DNA from 2 places in the Halomonas sp. AOP30-A1-24 genome. Region 2 is predicted to be linked to the other one. Evidence: predicted binding sites of a transcription regulator. Region 2 holds the regulator's gene; the other holds the start of a gene.

Evidence for each region. Region 2 encodes FliA, which starts transcription of late flagellar genes. Its sites were predicted from a motif close to CTAAAGTTNNNNNNNNNNCNGCCGATA; they were not measured.
Region 1: the regulator FliA is predicted to act here: its motif matches at 1,560-1,586, upstream of ACT3TJ_RS15580 (FliC/FljB family flagellin).

The regions. Positions count from the first base shown of each region.
Region 1 is NZ_JBQSXL010000032.1:24,567-30,187, reverse strand. It holds gene ACT3TJ_RS15580 (FliC/FljB family flagellin) at 294-1,487, opposite strand; gene ACT3TJ_RS15575 (Rpn family recombination-promoting nuclease/putative transposase) at 2,256-3,248, opposite strand; gene ACT3TJ_RS15570 (hypothetical protein) at 3,398-3,715, opposite strand; gene fliD (flagellar filament capping protein FliD) at 4,153-5,562, opposite strand.
Region 2 is NZ_JBQSXL010000001.1:186,799-192,419, forward strand. It holds gene uvrA (excinuclease ABC subunit UvrA) at 1-134, shown strand, start outside; gene ACT3TJ_RS00900 (Crp/Fnr family transcriptional regulator) at 306-1,049, shown strand; gene ACT3TJ_RS00905 (hypothetical protein) at 1,181-1,726, shown strand; gene ACT3TJ_RS00910 (hypothetical protein) at 1,703-1,894, opposite strand; gene ACT3TJ_RS00915 (OmpA/MotB family protein) at 1,918-2,589, opposite strand; gene ACT3TJ_RS00920 (motility protein A) at 2,594-3,412, opposite strand; gene ACT3TJ_RS00925 (RNA polymerase sigma factor FliA) at 3,456-4,157, opposite strand; gene ACT3TJ_RS00930 (flagellar protein FlhE) at 4,184-4,585, opposite strand; gene ACT3TJ_RS00935 (hypothetical protein) at 4,602-5,180, opposite strand; gene flhF (flagellar biosynthesis protein FlhF) at 5,177-5,621, opposite strand, start outside.

The sequences.
Region 1 (5,621 bases), on a different contig from region 2:
TTGGCGCTCTGCCAGTTTTTTTGCCTTATGCAGCGATGACGGAACACTCTTTCCAGTGACGCTATTCTGGCGAGCTTTCCTGGGCATGGAAGCAGATGTTTTTTTCGACATGAGAAGGCATTCCGCATTTATATTTGCTGGGTAGCATACGCGTATAGAAGAGGCAGCAAAGGTAGGAAAAGCAGCTAATAGATAGCCTAACTAACTGAACGCGTAACACCCAAAACAAGACAGGCCTCCCAAAGGAGGCCTGTATTTTATCCGACAAAGCGGAAGTGTACTGCGCCAGCTTATTAGCCCAGCAGAGAAAGAACGTTCTGTGGAACCTGGTTGGCCTGGGCCAGTACAGAAGTACCCGCCTGCTGAAGAATCTGTGCGCGAGTCATGTTGCTTACTTCTGAGGCATAGTCAGCATCTTCGATGCGTGAGCGTGCTGCAGAAAGGTTAGTTTCGTTGGTTTGCAGGTTGGTAATCGCGGATTCAAAACGGTTTTGAATAGCACCCAAACCTGAACGCAGCTCATCAACTTGTTTTAGCGCATTATCAAGCTGCTCCATCGGGTCAGAAGTAGCAGCGCTTAACAGATCTTTGGCGCCCAGCTTACTACCATCAACAGTGAAGGCAGCATCAGTAGAGCCATTTGCGATAGCCGCTTCAGAAGGCTCAAGTGCTACCTGGAAGGTAACCGCAGTGCCGGAAGTGGCTTCAATACCCTGTAAGCCCAGCGCTTTTACTTCTGATTCACTTGTAGCGGTGATAGTAACATCTACATACCAGTTACCATTGTCGTCAACCTGCGCAGCGCCAGCAGTTGTAACAGAACCGGTAGCAATACCCAGGTTTGTTGCCAGTTCATCACGGAAACCAGTTGCAGAGACAGTATTGCCTGTCACGCCAGTGGCTTTGCCGTATGCTTTTTCGTAGTCAGCTGTTTCTGCAGCGGCAAGGCCTTCACCTGGGCCATTCACATTGAAGCTGGAGAGGTTCAATGTGCCGGCAGTAATTTTTTCCAGTTTAACGTCGATCATTTCGCCGTCGTTAGCACCTACCTGGATAGACAGGTTGCGGTCTTCAGCCAGTACTTTAACGCCGTTAAAGTCAGTCTGCTCAGAGATGCGGTTGATCTCAGTCAGACGCTGATCGATTTCATCCTGGATGGATTTACGGTCGTCAGCAGAGTTGGTGTCGTTCTGGGCTTGAACCGTCAGTTCACGCACACGCTGCAGGTTGTCGTTTACCTGGTTCAGGGCGCCTTCAGCGGTTTGCGCAACAGAGATACCGTCGTTGGCGTTACGCTGAGCCTGAGACAGGCCAGTGATCTGTGAAGACATGCGGTTAGCAATGGCTTGACCAGCCGCATCATCTTTCGCGCTGTTGATACGCAGACCAGAGCTCAGACGCTCCATAGAGGTAGACAGCGCGCTCTGAGATTTGCTCAGGTTTTGCTGACCGATCATTGCTGTGATGTTGGTATTGATCACTGACATGGTGGTATTCCCCTTTCAATAAGACTGGCCACGTGGCCCGCTGTTCGGCGTGTTGTGCGCCGTTATACTTAATAACGGCGCAACGGAGGAAATCTTTAGGGGGAAGTAGCAAAAAATTATGTAATTTTTGGTAATGAGGGGATTACCAACATTCGACACAGGGCATGTGGAGGCAGGCGCGGTGTGAGGGATACGTTTATGCTGATTCTTGTGGAGGCTGAGGTTACCCGGCGCTAGCGGCCATGTTGGCCTATAGAGCTGCGTTACTCAACCCCGGCAGCGCGGGGCACTGCTTCGCCGATGTGTCGGACCACCACTGAAGTGGGCTCCCACAAAAGCAGCCCGAGTGAGTAAGCAGTCTACACAGCCCCCCAACACATCGACACAACCGGTTTTGTGGGAGCTGAGTTCACTCGGCGATGGCGGCGCTAGCTGCCCTTACCCCGGCAGCGGGTGGCACTGCATTGCGGGTGGTTTCTCACAATGAGCGGGGCAGCGGTTTTGTGGGAGCTGAGTTCACTCGGCGATGGCGGCGCTAGCTGCCCTTACCCCGGCAGCGCTATGCGCTGCATTGCGGGTGCGCTTCGCTTACCGCGCACTACATTTGTGCCGTTGGCCTATAGGGTGTGCTGTGTTAACCAACCCCCGGCAGTGCTGCGCACTGCGTTGCGGGTGCGCTTCGCTTACCGCGCACTACATTTGTGCCGTTGGCCTATAACGTGTGCTGTGTTAGCCAACCCCCGGCAGCGCGGGGCGCTGCTTTCTCAGTCAGTGCTTACCTTCGATACGCAGTTTTGCAATATCATGAATAGATAGGCCCGTCGCTTCGGAAATCTGCTCATCATTTAGCACTCCAAACGATAAGAGGTGGCGTACCGTTTTACGCTTTTCTTGTAACGCGTACTTCTCAGCCTCTTGGCGACCTTCTTGGCGACCTTCTTGGCGACCTTCTTGGCGACCTTCCTGACGACCTTCTAGCCGCTCTTTCTTCACCAAGTTTTCCAGGTTTTCTGCCAACATGTTTTTATCCTCCACCAAACTTGTAAGCGCTTCCAGGTTGATGCCTGCGCCAAGCCGTTGCAGGTGGCGCTTCACCCAGCGCGTAATGATTGGGTCAATGCGCGGTTTATGGGGGTCTGCCTGAATGATCGCGACAATGCGGTCAACCGCTTGTTGCAGGCTTTCCCAGCTCGTGGCCGCGTTTTCAATGCTAAATATACCGCTTAGAGGGCTGTGACGCTGCGCTAGTTCCTCATCAGTGTAAGCACCTTCATCAATTAAATAATAGCGCAGATGCGGCTGGTAAGGCTGTAAAAAGACGGGTGGCGTAGGCTGCACCATGTCGTATATATCATGCTTGGCTGACCAGCGCTCTGTCCCGTTATATAACACAACAGGGAACACGGGCGGCAAGCCTTTACCGGGCGTGGTCGCTTTCGCTTTTAGCAAATGGTCATAGAAGCAGGCAACGTAGTGCATCAGCCGAATGGGCATTGTGCGGTCGACCCGGGATTGAAACTCAAGTAACAGGTAGAGGTAGACCTCCTGGATAGCCCCTTGCCAGTTCACCTGCACCGACCAGACCAGATCTTCAAACTTCTCTTCAAAAAGCGGTGTGATGTAATTGCCACTATGGAGTTTTAATGTGCTGAAATCCATCAGCTCAGAGATTTCTGGCGGGGCAAAGCCTTCAAGCAGTTGTTGAACAAATTCAGGGTAGCTGAAAAGTTCTTTATAGCCAGTGTCGTAGTGATTTGCCATGGGCCCTCCTGCGCAGTACCGGGGATGTTAGCACGGCCGCGCAAGGGCGATCACTTTTGAGGCCTGGCAAGACAGGTTGTAGAAGCTGAGTTACTCGGCGATGGCGGCGCTAGCCGCCCTTGCTCAACCACGCTCATAACAAACGCGCCTTACTGAGTAAATAGCGCTTCCAGGCTATCAGCGACAAGCACTTGCTCCGACCAAACGGCTAGCTGCTCAGGCGTTGCTTTTTGCAGCTGTTCATCCACCCAATTGGGTAATTGGCCAAATCTAAAGACAAGCAGATTCCTAAAAATTTTTCGCTTTGTCTCTTGATAACCTTCCTCATAGCCCTCTTGATACGCTTTCAGGCGCTCTTTTCTCAAGAGATTTTCCAGGTTTTCTGCCAGCATGTCTTTGTCCTCCACCAGACTGGTGAGCGTTTCAAGATTAACGCCTGCGCCAAGCCGCTGCAGGTGGCGCTTCACCCAGCGCGTAATGATTGGGTCAATGCGCGGTTTTCGAAGCGGAGCCAGTGGTTTTGTGGGAGCTGAGTTTACTCGGCGATGGCGGCGTTAGTCGCCCTTACCCCGGCAGCGCGGGGCGCTGCTTTGCGGGTGCGCTTCGCTTACCGCGCACTACATTTGTGCCGTTGGCCTATAGGGTGTGCTGTGTTAGCCACCCCCCGGCAGCGCGGGGCGCTGCTTTGCGGGTGATTTCTCACAATGAGCGGGGCAGCGGTTTTGTGGGAGCTGAGTTCACTCGGCGATGGCGGCGATAGCTGCCCTTGCTCCGGCAGTGCTATGCACTGCATTGCGGGTGCGCTTCGCTTACCGCGCACTACATTTGTGCAGCTAGCCGCCCTTACTCCAGCAGCGCTATGGGGCTGCTTCATTCGCTCCTACAAGGCTGAATGGGATTACTACTAGCGGCCTAGCTGGGCATCCAGCGCATCAAACTGCTGGGTCAGGTACGAACTCATGCTGTTCATCTCTGCCACCATAACGTCCAGCTGGCTGAACTGGGCGCGATAGCGGGCAATCGTTGCATCGATGCTTTTTTCCATGCGCGCATAGCGTTCATCCAGGCTTTTTACGTTGCTCTCAGCACCTGTAACGGCACCTGTGAGTACTCCGTTGCTACTGGTCATTTGCTCAATGGAGCTGTTTAACTTGCCGGCTAAACCACCGTCTTTATTATCGCCGGCAAAAAACGCGCTTAGCGCCTGCGGGTCATTGGCGATTAGGTTATCGAGCTTTTCATCATCAACTTCCAGCTTACCGCTAAGAGTAGTGCCAGCCTCTAAGGTAATGCCCAGTTGGCTCAGCGTAGAAAACTCGCCGCCTTCAACACCTCCGGTGAGCACGCTACGCAGGCGGGACTCAATCGTACGAACGGCACGATCACCCAGTAGCTCTCCAGCTGCTCCACTTTCAGCGTTGAAGCTAGTAAGCTCGTTAGTTGTATCTTTTAAATCGTTATACGCGTCGACAAAACCGTTGATCGCTTCACGCTGCTTTAGGGTATCGCGCTCAATGTTGACCGTGCTGGTCGCTTTTTCACCTTCGGCAATGCTTAGCTCATTCAGGTTAAGCGTTACCCCTTGAATAGCGCCTTCCACCTGGTTGCTGGCACTGGTAATCGCGATGCCGTTCACCGTTAAAGAAGCATTTTGCCCCTGCTGCTTGGCGCCAGCTTCTTCCGCTTCACCGAATGGGCCTTGGCCTTCTCCACCTACAAATTCAAAGCTATCAATGGATGCATCTGCACCCGTGGCTTTGGAACTGAGTGCCAAGCGGTAGCCATCGCCGTCATTAATAATCGTGGCGTTAACACCGGCGTCTTTATTGGCGTTAATTGCATCACGAATATCGTTTAGTGAGCTGTTGGCATCAAGCTCGATATCGACCGGCTCGCTCTCACTACCTACAAAATTTAGCCTGATAGCGGTCGCACCGTTTAGCTCCAATGGATCTGAGGTTTCCTCTATCTCAGTAATACTCTCAGAGGCAAGCGAGCCGTATGTCGCGACCTGGCTGACTTCTACCTGGTAACTGCCCGGCAATGCACTCGCCGAGGAAGTGGCTGTAATATCATCGCCACGCACATTGGCGGAAAGGCTTTGATAAAGCTTTGGGTCGTTAATCTTGGCCACCGCATCGTTAAATGCGTTGAGCGACGTTTGCAACTGCCCGTAAGCGGAAATTTTGGCTTCTTGATCGGCTTTTTGCTGCGTAATCGGCTCAAGCTTACCGCGCTCGGCATCTTGAAGCTGATCCAGCAAACCGGTGAGATCTAACCCTGAACCAACACCAAGGGAGGTAATTGTTGCCATCAGTACAGTCCTCGCAGACAAAAAACATGAATTCTATAAATACTATCGGCTGAAAAGGA
Region 2 (5,621 bases):
GCCCGGAAGGCGGTTCCGGCGGCGGGCAAATCATCGCCGAAGGCACGCCGGAACAGATCGTCAAGCAGCACGTTTCACATACCGGACGCTTTCTCTCTCCGCTACTTGAACGCGGCAACCGCGCCGCTTCGTAATCGGGCGTTTCAGGGTGGGCATGCGCCCACCCTGAACGTGATTTTATGCCATAATTTAGCCGATTCGCCCCTGTATCAAGGTCATCGGGCAGTGCAGTGCGCGATTAATTGCTTATCGTCATTCGCCAAATAACTTGATATTTGTTAGGCAACACTCATGGAGATCAAGCTGTGAGCGAAGATCAAAGCTGCATTCTTCACCACTTCAGCCACTACTGCTCATTAAGCACGGCAGATAAAGCCCTGTTAGCGTCCCTGGAAGAGAGCCCTACGGATATCACAGCGGGCTCACTGCTATGGGAACTCGGTGATCCGGCTGGCGAATTTTGCACCTTGAAAAGTGGTTGGGCCTACTCCTATCGCCACCTTGAAAACGGTGATCGACAGATTCTGGAAATTTATTTGCCTGGCGATATTATTGGCCTGCGTGAGTTCGCGTTTTCGCAACGTCTGGAAAGTGTTCGCATGATTACCGATGGCGTAATCTGTCATTTTCCGCACAAACGCCTGCTTGACGTATTTCGTCAGTCGGTGCCACTAACCTCGGTGGTATTTGCGATCACCAGCCGTCACCAGGCACTGCTCACCGAACGACTAGTAACGCTTGCCCGACGCAGTGCTCGGCAAAAAACAGCGCACTTCCTGTACGAAATGTATTTGAGACTGCGCCAGACCAATAGCCATACCGACGGGCAGCTTCGACTCCCGCTCTCTCAAGAGCAGCTAGCTGACATTCTGGGCTTAAGCCCTGTACATGTTAGCCGCACCTTTAGCTTGCTGAGCGAAGAAGGTCTGGTATTTCGTGATCGTCACAACGTTACGATTCCTGATCTTCAAGCACTGGCGGCAGTCGGCGAGTTTGATGACTGTTATCTTAATGACGACGTTAGGCCATTATTCGAACTTTCTGCCTAGTGGCCATTACCACTACCATTACCACGTGCTGCCACGGGCGGTAGTGGTTTATAGAAAGCACCCGGCGCCTTTGCTGCGGGCAAACCCGTCATAAACGCTGGGCTTTTCTTACCCAACCTTGATGTGCTGACATGACACCCTATTCAACAGCCTTGGCAAGCGCCACCCTTCTACTTATTGCACCGTTAACACAGGCGGCGAACTTTAATATGGAGGACATACAGTCGCATGGCCAGTGGCAATCAATGGCGTTAACGCTGGGTAATGAGCACCACTTTCGCGCCGTTGAAACCCATAGTTATTCCGACGCGACACTCAGCCTGAATGCCACCCAAAACGTGTGTGATTTACCGTGGCTTGAAGTGCGTGTCACGCTGGAGGAGCAGCAAGGCGAAAGTAAAACCGTCAACCTGGTGCCGACCCGGCTGCGTATCGATGAGCAGCCCGCGGTCGATACCATGGCAGAATTCATCACCGAGCGAGGCGATAACGGCTTTTACGTACACTTTTATCTTGCTGATATGCAGACGCTAATGCACCAGATGGAACAAGGCGAGCAACTTTTCCTGGGGTTTGATCGAGGCGAACAGCCCCCCTGGTACATGACGTTTCAGCTTGAAGGCGCCGATCAAGCGATTGAGCGCATGCAAACGCTATGTGAAACCGCGTCGCCCTGAAAGTCGCTGGATTAAACGCGTCCCCAGCAATTGGGTTAACGTTACCGATTGGCGTGAGAGTCCCATCAGCGCGGCCAGATTTGTACTGGTCGCCTGGATGCGCCGACGATCGACATCAAGCACCAACAGGGCAGCATACGACTGCAGCAGAAGGGGATGCTTAGGCACAACCCCAGCCTTGAGCAGTCCACTCACCCTTCTGGCTGTTGTCGTAACAACAGTTCAACGCGCCGGTTAGCAGCTCGCCCTTCAGGTGTTGCGTTGCTCTCCATAGGTTGAGTATCCGCATAACCAACGGCCCGCATTCGAGAAATCGCTATGCCCTGACCTTCCAGGTGGCGCATAACGGCAATCGCACGTCCGGCGGAGAGTTCCCAGTTGGAAGGGAACCGAGTGGTCGCAATAGGAAGATTGTCAGTATGTCCTTCAACGGAAACCTGACCATCAAAGGCCGCGAACACATCGACAAGACTTTCTATCACCTCTTGGCCTAGAGAGGTTAGCACTGCCTCGCCACTGGGAAATAAAAGGCTATCATCAATGCGTAGCGTTACGCCCTCCTGGCCCTGCGATACGCTGACGCCGGGAATATCCAATGCCGCCATCTGGGGCTGCAACCCGCTATGGCGCGGGTGAATACCGGTGGCAAGCGTTGCCAAGGGCAGTGAGCTAATCACGCTGGCCATGGACGCTTCCTCACCCTCAAGTGCTTCATTACCACCGGGGGGAGCCAAAGCCAGCAACAAAACAAACAGCGTAATCAGCAGGGTGAGCACGTCCAGATAACTGGTCAGCCAGCTCTCATCGCTTTCACCCTGCCCGGCGGGAAGCTCCAGCGCATGGCGCGTATTGTTATCCAGCATCGCCTTAGCCCTTTGCCGTCGCGCTTGGTGTATCAGGCCGGGGCTTTATAGTGGCATCGCGAATCTCATCGTTATAGTTGGCGATAAATGAATTGAGCGTTTCCTCAATAAAAGAGGGCAGGCGGCGCTTGGTGATCAGTGAAATACCTTCCAGCACCATGTTCATGGTAATCAGGCGCTCTTCTGTACGTCGTTCTAGCTTCACCGCGATGGGTTTAAACACCAGATTCGCCAGCAAAATACCGTAGAAGGTGGTGAGCAGCGCCACCGCCATACGGGGGCCAATGACATCCAGGTCACCGGCATCCATGACTTCCAGCATATTAACCAATCCCACCAGCGTGCCAATCATGCCAAACGCTGGCGCATAGGTCGCCATGGTGCGAAAAATCTGGGCTTCTGCGTGCTCGCGAGCCTTGAGCCGGGCAATCCGCCAACGCAGCATGTCGAAGATCTCATCTTCTTTGGTATTGGCAATGACTAACTGAATACCGGTACGTAAAAACGGATTGCGCGTATGCTCCAACTCTTGTTCGACTGCACGCACATCGCCTTTAAACCATAGCCGGGACATGGCGACCAGCTCGTTGATATCGTCGCGTATATAGGTATTTTCACGCCGAAAGACAAGCCCTACCAAGCGTACAACGCGTAACACCTCTTTTAGCGGATAGCTTATAAAAGTAGCGGCCAGAGTACCGGTTATAACAATCGCCAGGCCCGGCAGATTGATAAAACTTTCAGGGGACTCCGCAGTAAAGAACAGCACGCTTACTAGCAGCAGCATACTGGCGAATATACCTATCAACGTGGACGGGTTCATCAACGGCTCCTCGCCGGTTATTGTGAGTTAACGTATCGGTTGTTTAGGCTGAATCATGCAACCGGGCACGCAGACGGCTAATGGCTTGGCTATGCAACTGAGACACACGCGACTCGGTCACGCCCAGCACGGCGCCCACTTCTTTTAAATTCAGCTCTTCCTGGTAATAAAGTGCCATGAGCAGTTTCTCGCGCTCTGGCAACGCCTCAATGGCAGCAACCAATGTTTGGCGCTGCTGCTCATCCAGCAGCTTTTCAAACGGCAAGTTGCTCACATCAAAACTTACCGGCTCACCACCATCGGCAACCAACTCTTCAAACGGCAATAGCTGACCGCTATTGGTGTCGTTGAGCAGCTGTTGGTAATCACCCAGCGGCATCTCAAGCGCCAAGGCAATTTCACTCTCTTCCGGCGAGCGCCCGAGCTGCTGCTCTAGCCGCCGGATCGCGTCGTCCACAGCGCGCGCAGCGCGGCGCACGCTGCGTGGCAACCAATCCCGCGTACGCAGTTCATCGACCATCGCCCCACGGATACGCTGGCTGGCAAACGTCGCAAAGCTGGCACCATGAGCGGCATCAAAACGGCCCAGTGCTTCTAAAAGCCCTACCGTGCCCGCCTGAATAAGATCATCAAGTTCAATACTGGCTGGCAACCTGACCTGCAGTGTTAAGGCATGACGTCTTACCAGTGGCATGTATTGTGTGAATAGCTCGCCTTGCTTGATTCTGCCTTGTGCTGTGTACATCTTTTTGCCTCGCGGCTATACAACTTTTACTGATAGTTCACAATGACTTGCAGACCCTGAACACGAACAGGCCGCTGTCCAGGCAGTAACTTAAAACGAAACTGCAAAGGAGCACTTACCTGCCTTCCCGCCAGCTCGGTGACCGTTCCGCGCCCTCCCGAGAGAGCCACACACTGCTCCGGATGGCATAGCCATGCGTTGATAGCGCTGCCCGGCGGCGCCTCAAGCTGCCAGTGTATCCGATCAATCACACGATTGTGCACCTGTACAGAATCGGGTGGCGTCATTGACTGGCTACGGGTTTCCCGGTCACTCATGGCCACCATCACGCCCGGCACCGAGGTGCTCCAGCTGCCCGCCGCCTGAGCGCTACCGATGAGACCTATCAACCCGCAAACACCCATCATCTTGAATAGCTTGCTTAACATGTCGAATATTTCCTTATCAGCGCGCCAGCACCAGAAGATCGATGGCCAAATAGTGGCTAGCGGCTTCACGCAAGTTTTCCAACAAGCCTTGGCGCGACAAAGAGGGCTCGTGCAGTGCCAATAATCGGCGAGGCCCGCCATTGTCACGCGCCTGGCGAAGTAGCCGGTACATCTCGGCAAATGCGTCCGCATCGCTGTTAACCCAGAGCGCCCAACGCGCATGCCGAGCACTTAGCTGAGCCAGATCAGGCGCATTAACGCTAACCGCCTGTATATCCCAATCGTCAGGTGATCCTGCCCAGTGACGGCCCAGCGCAGACCATTGAGCCAGGCGATGTTGAGCCTGTTTGACAGCCTGCGCGCCCTGCCCTGGCAAACCAATAATATACAAGGGCTTTTTAGGTCGCGAAGGGGCTTTCGCAACCGGCTGCTCGTCAATCGTGGGGGTGGGCGAAACAGCACCTGGCGCGGGCGCAGGCGCTTCGCTCATCACCTCCATATCACTTGCCAACGGCGCATCAGGCTGGCTGGGTGCCTGCTTCTGACGCTGGCTGTCGGCCCATTGGCGCAAGCCCGCCGCCTGATCCTGACTCATACATTCACCTTTCGGCTAACGCTGCCCAATTGGCGAATGGCGTCGCGCGCCATAAAGGCGTACATCAACGCATCCAGCATGGCCGTATCGCGGCGTTTTCGGCGCGTGCCCAACAGGCTGAGTAGATCGCTACGCAGACTGGACGCCTCATCATCATCCGCGTTATCCAAATGCCCGACCACTGACGCGACGCCGCTGGCTAACAGTAGACGTACTTCTGGATCCACGTCCCCGCTATCGGCCTCTTTAAACTGCTGCAACGCGCGTTTGGTGAGCGCTGCCAGGCCCTCACTTTGCAGCTGAATGACCAGTTGGAAAAGTACATCGGCGCCTAAACGAGCCGGCGTCAACCAGTAGCGCCGGGCAACGACCTTGGCACTTTCGGGGTCACGAACCTCCCCATACCACGCAAGCAGTACACTGCCCGCCTCATTTTGCACT